3 regions of the Pseudomonas sp. m6p genome follow, and region 2 is predicted to be linked to each of the others. Evidence: predicted binding sites of a transcription regulator. Region 2 holds the regulator's gene; each other region holds the start of a gene.
What was found. Region 2 encodes FliA, which starts transcription of late flagellar genes. Its sites were predicted from a motif close to CTAAAGTTTNNNNNNNNNNNGCCGNTAA; they were not measured.
Positions count from the first base shown of each region.

Region 1: the regulator FliA is predicted to act here: its motif matches at 1,707-1,734, upstream of ACYZUM_RS21730 (methyl-accepting chemotaxis protein).
Region 3: the regulator FliA is predicted to act here: its motif matches at 1,322-1,349, upstream of ACYZUM_RS10445 (methyl-accepting chemotaxis protein).

Region 1 is NZ_CM147084.1:4,776,812-4,780,084, forward strand. Features, by position in the region: gene ACYZUM_RS21730 (methyl-accepting chemotaxis protein) at 10-1,635, opposite strand; tRNA gene ACYZUM_RS21735 (tRNA-Pro) at 1,798-1,874, opposite strand; tRNA gene ACYZUM_RS21740 (tRNA-Lys) at 1,972-2,047, opposite strand; tRNA gene ACYZUM_RS21745 (tRNA-Pro) at 2,053-2,129, opposite strand; tRNA gene ACYZUM_RS21750 (tRNA-Asn) at 2,139-2,214, opposite strand; gene clpB (ATP-dependent chaperone ClpB) at 2,510-3,273, opposite strand, start outside.
Region 2 is NZ_CM147084.1:977,154-980,426, forward strand. Features, by position in the region: gene flhF (flagellar biosynthesis protein FlhF) at 1-367, shown strand, start outside; gene fleN (flagellar synthesis regulator FleN) at 481-1,311, shown strand; gene fliA (RNA polymerase sigma factor FliA) at 1,308-2,048, shown strand; gene ACYZUM_RS04605 (chemotaxis response regulator CheY) at 2,216-2,587, shown strand; gene ACYZUM_RS04610 (protein phosphatase CheZ) at 2,606-3,273, shown strand, end outside.
Region 3 is NZ_CM147084.1:2,306,381-2,309,653, reverse strand. Features, by position in the region: gene ACYZUM_RS10445 (methyl-accepting chemotaxis protein) at 1-1,291, opposite strand, end outside; partial or broken gene ACYZUM_RS10440 (hypothetical protein) at 1,627-1,840, opposite strand; partial or broken gene ACYZUM_RS10435 (APC family permease) at 2,207-2,869, shown strand; gene ACYZUM_RS10430 (IS5-like element IS1384 family transposase) at 2,935-3,273, shown strand, end outside.

The DNA.
Region 1 (3,273 bases), 2.9 Mb from region 2:
CACCGCTCATCAGAGCTGGAAGCGGCGCACCATGCCTTGCAGTGCGTTGGCCAATTGCGACAGTTCTTGGCTCGACGCACGGGTCTGATCGGCACCCGTCGCCGAACGGACCGACAGGTCGCGAATGTTCACCAGATTACGATCCACTTCCCGCGCGACTTGCGCCTGCTCTTCGGCGGCACTGGCGATCACCAGATTACGCTCATGGATCTCATGCACCGAAGCGGTGATGGTTTCCAGCGCTTCCCCGGCGCGCTCGGCCAATGCCAGTGTGGTCGTGGCCCGTGCAGCGCTGGCCTGCATTGAGTCCAGCGCCAGGCTTGAACCACTGCGCATGCCCTGCACCATCTGCTCGATCTCCTGCGTCGATTGCTGGGTGCGATAGGCCAGCGCCCGCACTTCGTCGGCGACCACCGCAAAACCTCGTCCACTTTCCCCTGCACGGGCCGCCTCGATGGCGGCGTTGAGCGCAAGCAGGTTGGTCTGCTCGGCAATGGCACGGATCACATCCAGCACTTTGCCGATGTCCTGTGACTGGTTGGCCAACGATTGCACCAACTCGCCGGTGTGCTGCACGTCGCTGGCCAGCGCATTGATGGCCGATGCGGTATCAATGACCCGCGCCTGCCCCAGTTGCGCCGACTCACTGGATTGGCGGGTGGCATCGGATGTCGACACGGCATTGCGAGCGACTTCTTCAACGGCTGTGGTCATTTCATTGACCGCCGTCGCTGCCTGTTCGATTTCGTTGTTCTGCTGCTGCAGGCCTTGTGTGCTGTCGAGCGTCACCGCGTTGAGCTCATCGGCAGCGGTGGCCAATTGCGTGGCCGAACCGCTGATGCCTTGCAGCGTTTCCCGCAGGTTCTGCTGCATGGTTGCCAGCGCCTTGAGCAAACGGCTGACTTCATCGTTACCGTGGGTTTCGATCGGCCGGGTCAGGTCGCCCCGAGCCACACTTTCGGCAGCGCTGACGGCGCTGCTCAGCGGACGGACGATGCTGCGGGTGAGCAACATCGCCAGCGCCACCGTAGCCAGCGCCGCCAGCGCTATGAAGAGGCTGACGATGGTGCGCGAGGTCTGGTAGTGGTCAGCGGATTTCTGGCTTTCCGCAGCAACCTGTCTGGCGAACAGATCCGCCAGGTCATTGAGCTGCTTGCCGGAGCCATCGACCACGGTCTTCATATCAATCAGCAACAGTTTGGTCAGTTCGTTACGCTTGCCTTGATCGGCCAGGGTGAAGGATTGCGCGATGCCGGTGCGATAGGCAGCGAAGGTTTTTTTGAACTGGTCATAGAGCTGCTGGCCTTCCGGCGTGGTGACCAGTTTGTCGTAGGCGGCGATCTTCTCGCTCAGTTCCCTGTCGCGGGTGTCCATCTGGCTGCGGTAAGTCGCGATGTTCTGCGGATCCTGATCAAGGGCCATGCGCAGGGAAATCGTGCGGATCCGCAACATCAGCTCGCGAATCTCGTCACCGCCGCGAATGCTCGGCAACCACTGGCTCTCTACCGCGACCTCACTGTCACGGATGCTCGACATCTGCCCCAAGGCGAATACCCCAAGCAGCGCCACCAGGACCGCGATCAGGGCAAAACCCAATGCGGCACGGGGAGCAATATTCAACTGACGAAGCAACATGACGAACGCCCTTATTCTTGTATTGGCCAGATTGAAGGGGCGAACAGCGGCAGTCCCCTCTCGTTAGCGGGCTATCGGCAAGTTGTACGATGACTTGAAGGGAATTGTCTTTCGCGAGGACAAAAAAAATCCCCGTATCTTTCGATACGAGGATTTTTAATATGGTCGGGGTAAGGGGATTCGAACTCCTGACATCCTGCTCCCAAAGCAGGCGCGCTACCGGACTGCGCTATACCCCGGTAAAAAAAAGGCGACCTTTCAAAGATCGCCTTCTTCGATCAGCGCTTTTGGCCTCTGATCTTAAGATTCGATCCCAGTGTTACCTGGTTTCAAAAATGGTGGGTCGTGTGGGATTCGAACCTACGACCAATTGGTTAAAAGCCAACTGCTCTACCAACTGAGCTAACGACCCAAAAATGGTCGGGGTAAGGGGATTCGAACTCCTGACATCCTGCTCCCAAAGCAGGCGCGCTACCGGACTGCGCTATACCCCGGCTTGAAATTGGCTCCGTGACCAGGACTCGAACCTGGGACCCAATGATTAACAGTCATTTGCTCTACCGACTGAGCTATCACGGAACTACATATTTCAATTTACAACGGTGAAACTTACAGCTCTTAGACGTCGTTCGCATCGCTGCGTTCGTGTGTCTGAGGCGCGCTATTCTACAACCTAGAACACCTCTGTCAACCCCCTAAATCGCTTTCAAGTTAATGATTTGCAACTTATTTCAGATTTCAGCTCAGTGAGCTGAGATGCTGCGGGTGACTGACTGCGGGGCGCACTTTACAAGCCTTTTCCTTAGAGTTCAACAGCCTAACGAAAAAAAGGCCTCGCAAAGCGAGGCCTTCCTTATTTCACTGGCTTTACCGCTCAGTCGAAAACGATTTCGTCGTTCACGACCTTGCCGGTTGCCGTGTCGCCCGGCAGGAAATGCCCTGACAGGATCAACTGCGCCAACGGGTTTTCGATCCAGCGCTGGATCGCACGTTTGAGCGGACGTGCGCCATACACCGGGTCGTAACCCACGGCAATCAGCTTGTCCATCGCTTCCGGGCTCAGTTCCAGCTTCAGCTCGCGCTCGACCAGACGACTGCGCAGACGGCCCAGCTGGATCTCGGTAATGCCGGCGATCTGATCCCGCGCCAATGGCTCGAAGATCACCACTTCGTCGACCCGGTTGATGAACTCGGGACGGAAGTGACTGGTCAGCGCGTCCATCACCGCTGCACGCTGCGCCTCACGGTCACCGACCAGTTCCTGGATCTGCGACGAGCCGAGGTTCGAGGTCATGACAATCACGGTATTACGGAAATCCACCGTACGTCCGTGGCTGTCGGTCAGGCGTCCATCCTCCAGCACTTGCAGCAGGATGTTGAACACGTCCGGGTGCGCCTTCTCGACCTCATCCAGCAGGATCACCGAGTAAGGCTTGCGACGTACCGCTTCGGTCAGGTAACCGCCCTCCTCGTAACCTACGTAGCCTGGTGGTGCCCCGATCAGCCGCGCCACGGAATGTTTCTCCATGAACTCGGACATGTCGATCCGCACCATTGCCTCTTCCGTGTCGAAGAGGAATTCGGCCAGCGCCTTGCACAGCTCGGTTTTACCGACCCCGGTCGGGCCGAGGAACATGA
Region 2 (3,273 bases):
GCTGGAAAGTCTGGCCGGGCGTGGCATCCGTTCAAAAAATTATCTGGTGCTGGCAACCACCAGCCAGAAACAGGTTCTAACCGCCGCTTATCACAGTTACAAGCGTTGCGGGCTTGCCGGCTGCATCCTGACTAAACTGGATGAGACGGCCAGCCTTGGCGAAGTGTTGAGCCTGGCGATCAGTCATGAACTGCCGGTCGCGTACCTGACCGATGGCCCACGGATTCCGGATGATCTGCATCTGCCGCGCCGTCATCAGTTGGTCAGCCGCGCCGTCAGCGTGCAAATGCAGGAAGAACCCAGCGAAGAAGCCATGGCTGACATGTTCGCTGATATCTACCACAGCCCGACCAAGCAGGTTGGCTGAGGTAATGAACAGTTTTTGTACCTACATCGATGGTCTGCCATGCATTGTTCCGGTTGTGAACGCGCAGCCAGTAATGTGGCCTCCGTCTATGCAAGACAAGGTAAAGAAATAACATGGGCAGCATGCATCCCGTACAGGTGATCGCGGTGACCGGCGGCAAAGGTGGCGTCGGCAAGACTAACGTGTCAGTGAACTTGTCTCTGGCGCTGGCAGAGCTTGGCCGTCGGGTCATGCTGCTGGACGCTGACCTGGGGCTGGCGAACGTCGACGTTCTGCTGGGACTGACCCCCAAACGCACGCTGGCCGATGTAATCGAAGGCCGCTGCGAGCTGCGCGACGTGCTGTTGCAGGGCCCCGGCGGGATCCGCATCGTGCCGGCCGCTTCCGGCACCCAGAGCATGGTGCACCTGAGCCCGGCGCAACATGCCGGTCTGATTCAGGCCTTCAGCGACATCGGCGACAATCTCGATGTACTGGTGATCGACACCGCTGCGGGCATTGGTGACTCGGTAGTCAGTTTCGTGCGCGCCGCGCAGGAAGTGTTGCTGGTGGTCTGCGACGAGCCGACCTCGATCACCGACGCCTACGCGCTGATCAAACTGCTCAACCGCGACTACGGCATGAACCGCTTCCGCGTCCTCGCCAACATGGCGCAGAGTCCGCAGGAAGGGCGCAATCTGTTCGCCAAGTTGACCAAGGTCACGGATCGCTTTCTCGACGTCGCCTTACAATACGTCGGCGCGGTGCCGTACGACGAAAGCGTGCGCAAGGCAGTGCAGAAGCAGCGAGCGGTCTATGAAGCCTTTCCGCGTTCCAAGTGCGCGCTGGCGTTCAAGGCGATCGCACAGAAGGTCGATACCTGGCCGCTGCCTGCCAACCCGCGTGGGCACCTTGAGTTTTTCGTCGAGCGCCTCGTGCAGCAAACGGCAGGGCCTGTGTTATGACCGCCAGCGGTATGAACTACTACAAGAAATCGGCACGTGACGCGCAGTACGAGTTGATCGAGCGTTACGCGCCACTGGTCAAGCGCATTGCCTATCACTTGCTGGCGCGCTTGCCGGCGAGTGTGCAGGTTGAAGACCTGATTCAGGCCGGGATGATCGGCCTGCTCGAAGTCTCGACCAAATATGACGCCAGCAAAGGCGCCAGTTTCGAAACGTACGCGGGCATTCGGATCCGCGGCGCGATGCTCGATGAAGTGCGCAAAGGGGATTGGGCACCACGCTCGGTTCACCGCAACACCCGTATGGTCAGCGACGCAATTCGCTCAATTGAAGCTAAAACCGGCCGTGATGCTAAAGATCACGAGGTTGCGGCCGAACTCCAATTGAGTCTCGATGATTACTACGGGATTTTGAATGACACGCTGGGCAGCCGGCTGTTCAGTTTCGACGATCTGCTGCAGGACGGCGAACACGAAGGGCTGCACGAGGATGGCGCCAGTGCTCATCTTGAGCCGTCACGCGATCTGGAAGATGAACGCTTCCAGGCTGCGCTGGCGGACGCGATTGCCAATTTGCCGGAGCGTGAGCGACTGGTGTTGGCGCTGTACTACGACGAAGAACTGAACCTCAAGGAAATCGGTGAAGTCCTTGGCGTCAGTGAATCGCGGGTCAGCCAGTTACACAGCCAGTGCGCGGCCCGTTTGCGGGGGCGTTTGGGGGAGTGGCGAGCGCGCTGAAGGCAGTGTGGGGACACTGCGAACGAGGCTGGTGCGGTGATGAACGGCACCGGTCTTGCTCTGTTGTGCTCCAGACAGTCATCGAGTGCTTTGCCGGATTGATTGAAATGGCGCGTCCAGGTGCTGGGCGCGTTTAAGACTGCTTGGAGGTCGAATTGGACAAGAACATGAAAATCCTCATCGTTGATGACTTCTCAACGATGCGGCGGATCATCAAGAACCTGCTGCGTGATCTGGGGTTCACCAACACCGTCGAGGCCGACGATGGCACCACTGCCATTCCGGTGCTCAACAGCGGAAGCATCGACTTTCTGGTAACGGACTGGAACATGCCGGGCATGACCGGTATCGACCTGCTGCGCCACGTGCGTGCCGATGAAAAACTCAAGCACCTGCCCGTGCTGATGGTGACTGCCGAAGCCAAGCGCGAGCAGATCATCGAAGCGGCCCAGGCCGGCGTGAACGGCTACGTGGTCAAACCTTTCACGGCTCAGGCGCTGAAAGAAAAAATCGAGAAGATTTTCGAACGCATCGGCTGATGAACGCGCGGGGGAGCTATGGAGCATAACGAATCTTCACAGGGCGATTTCGAATCGACCCTGAAAAAACACGCGGTCGAACTGGTCGAGAGCCTTGAAAAAGGCAGGTTCGGCGACGCTGTGCAACTGATCCATGAGCTCAATCAGACCCGTGACCGTGGCCTGTATCAGGAAGTGGGCAAGCTCACACGCGAACTGCACAGTGCGATCGTCAACTTCCAGATCGATCCGCACATGCCACAGGCCGAGGAAGTGTCGCAAATCACCGACGCCACCGAACGCCTGGGCTATGTGGTCAAGCTGACCGAAGCCGCGGCCAACCGCACCATGGATCTGGTGGAAAGCGCCACCCCGGTGGTCAATGGCCTGGCTGAAGAAGCCCAGGCGCTGAGCACCGATTGGGGCCGCTTCATGCGTCGTGAAGTCGGGGCTGAAGAGTTCCGCGAACTGGCGCGCCGGGTCGACGGTTTTCTGTCACGCAGCAGCACGGACAACCGTGCGGTGTCGAGCAACCTGAACGACATCCTGCTGGCTCAGGATTACCAGGACCTCACCGGTCAGGTGATCAAGCGTGTGACCCAACTGGTCACCGAAGTCGAAAGCAATTTGCTCAAACTCGTCCTCATGGCCAGTCAGGTTGACCGCTTTGCGGGCATCGAACACGACCGTGCCGCGATGCTTGCAGA
Region 3 (3,273 bases), 1.3 Mb from region 2:
GACGATGGCCGCTCTCCATTGTCTGTACGGCAGTGTTAGAGGAAGTCTGAAGCTTGGTGATCAGGTCATGGATCTGCTTAGTGGACTCAGACGTGCGCTGTGCCAACTGACGTACCTCGTCGGCCACTACAGCGAAGCCTCGACCCATATCGCCAGCGCGCGCGGCCTCGATCGCGGCATTCAGTGCCAGTAAGTTGGTTTGATCGGCAATACCTTTGATTACGTCGACCACTGTTCCGATTTCGTTGCTGTCCTTGGCCAACTGCGCGACGGTCTCCCCAGTTTCACCCACCACTGCAGAGAGGCGCTGGATCGCTTCGCGGGTATCTCGGGCAATGTCGCGTCCGCGTCCGGTCAACAGATTAGCCTCCTGGGTGGCGTCAGCGGTGCGCTGGACATGGCTCGCGACTTCTTGTGTGGTCGCCGCCATCTGATTGACTGCAGCGGACACTTGCTCGGTCTCGACGCGCTGGCGATCAAGTCCACGTGAGCTGTCAGAGACCAGTATGTCGGATCTCCCGGCTAACCCACTGAGTTGCTCTGCGGTGTCTTGCAGGCGTGTGAGACAGGTCTTCAGACGCGCAGCCTGGCTCACAAAGGCTGTTTCCAAACGCGCTTGAGCCCCGTGCTGATCACTGTACATCTGTGCAATAAGTTGATCAGAAGTAGAGGGCTCAGCCATCTGCAACAGGCGCATTGTTCCTTGCTTTTGCCAACGAGAGGTCATCAGTCCGAGCGGAGCGGATGTGCCTATTGTGGCGACAATAGCTACGGATGCGTCGAGAAGTAGACCGCTCAAAGTGCCCACCAGACCCATAACAAGGTACGGCAGGTAGTCCAGCAGGGCAGGCAGCCACTTGTCTCGAGTGGGAATGGCGGGTTTTCCCTGGCTGATGCGCCGGTAAAGGGATTCTGCGCGTCGGATCTGCTCAACGGTCGGTTTGACTCTGACCGATTCAAAGCCAACGACTTGGCTGCCTTCAAAAATTGGTGTTACGTAAGCGTTCACCCAGTAGTGATCGCCATTCCTAGAACGGTTTTTGACAATCCCCATCCACGGGTTGCCTTGCTTAAGAGCGCTCCACATATGCGCAAAGACTGCAGATGGAACATCAGGATGGCGGACGATGTTTTGAGGGGCGCCAATCAGATCGCTTCGGTCGAAACCGCTGATCTCGACGAAGGAGTCATTGCAATAAGTAATAACTCCTCGGACATCTGTCGTTGAGATGAGCTTTTGTTGAGGAGCTAGCGCAATTTCGCGCTGCGTTACTGGTTGATTGTTTCTCATTCCCGATGCCTCTTATGTCCAATTAGAATGCCATCGGCAGATACTAGAAAAAGGTTAGTGGGTATCGCAAAAAAAACTTTAATAACAATAGGTTGTGTTAAGTGTATTGAGGTGTGGCCACCTCGAGCAGTTTGAGCTACACGAGCGATTTGTGATGTTCTATGTCCCGAATGGCGATACACGCCCTGAGGTACTAAAAAGGTCAATCAGATCAGTGATGATTCGGTAACTGATTGAAAGCCCCCGCTTTTAGGCTGCCTTTAACGGTGCCTTGGGAATCCCATGGGTTTGGCACAGTGCGGCTGCACGGTTAGGCATACGGATCATGATGTAGATCACTCCGGTGCCATGAGCATCGCGAGAGTCATATCGATGAAATCTTCGTTCTTGCTGATCGTTTCCAGCGTACTACGCCCATTGCTTCCAACCTAAACCGTTCCACGCTGCTTGACACATAGGGTGAGCTCCATGATGGCGGTCTCACGCGAATTGGTTTTGATTGATCTTGAATAGTAGGGAAGGGATCAGGAATGATTTGGCATCGCGAATCCTCCTGAAAGAGGTCGGCGTAGCAAAAGGTCTTGGTAGCCGGACGCGGCTCCGACAAGGTCAGTCTAGGTTGACTAAGTGATTTTAGTTTGATTACGAAAAAGGCCCGCCACGGCCTTTTTTGTTATAGATTTTTATTGAGTTCGAGGGCGATTTTGAAGCCCTATTCTGCTTGTAGAGGCGGCGTATTCCCCCCGTCACTTTGGCAAGATATGTGAACTTTAGTGATACGCGAATTTCCATTGCTTGAGAGTAAAGCCACCTAGCTATCAGCCCACTGATCGGCTGTCGCAACCTCAAGCCAGGAAGTTGAACGTGAAGACTACGCCCCCCAAGACCTCCCTGCGTCGCGCCGTCACTGGCCCTATGCTTTTTCTGTTTATTCTCGGCGATGTACTCGGGGCGGGCGTTTATGCGCTCGCCGGGACAATTGCGGGCGAGGTAGGTGGCGCAATATGGGTGCCCCTGCTCATCGCTCTGTTTTTCGCGATGCTTACTGCAGGTTCCTACGCAGAGTTGGTGACAAAATATCCTCACGCGGGCGCCGCATCGGTTTTCGCAGAAAAGGCGTTCCGGTCTCCGCTCATTTCTTTTCTCGTTGGCTTTTGCATGCTATCGGCAGCTGTTACGAGCGCGGCGGGTTTATCGCTGGCGTTTGCGGGTGATTACCTAGCGGCGTTCATCCGTGTATCGCCTCACATCGCAGCCCTACTGTTCCTTCTCGTTATCGCGCTCTTAAATGCGAGGGGAATTAGAGAGTCTTTGGGAGCCAACCTGGTGATGACAGTCATTGAGCTGTCGGGTCTTCTTTTGGTCGTTGTTGCCGCTGCTTGGTATTTCCGTACAGGCGAAGCGGAATTGGGTCGCAGCCTGGAGTTCAAGCCGGGGATCAGCCCGATGTTAGCCGTTTTGGGCGCGGCATTGATCGCCTTCTATTCTTTTGTAGGATTCGAAACATCCGCCAATCTCGCGGAAGAAATTCGAGACGTACGAAAAGTTTATCCGCGCGCATTATTTGCCGCATTGCTAAGGAAACTCTGAAAAAGACTTTCTGATTTGGCAAAATACCGCGACCCCACCCACCGAGTTTCCCGATGAAGCAGATGACCTTCGCCGACGCCGAGTACGCTGGCAAGCGCAAGCAAACCCGCAAGGAGTTGTTCCTGATCGAGATGGATCGGGTGGTGCCGTGGAAGGGCTTGATTGCTTTGATCGAGCCACATTATCCGAAAGGTGAAGGTGGCCGTCCGGCCTACCCGTTGATGGCGATGCTGCGTGTGCATCTGCTGCAGAACTGGTTCGGCTACAGCGATCCAGCGATGGAGGAAGCGCTGTACGAAACCACGATCCTGCGCCAGTTTGCCGGGCTGAACCTGGAGCGCATCCCCGACGAAACCACCATTCTCAACTTCCGCCGCTTGCTGGAGAAACAC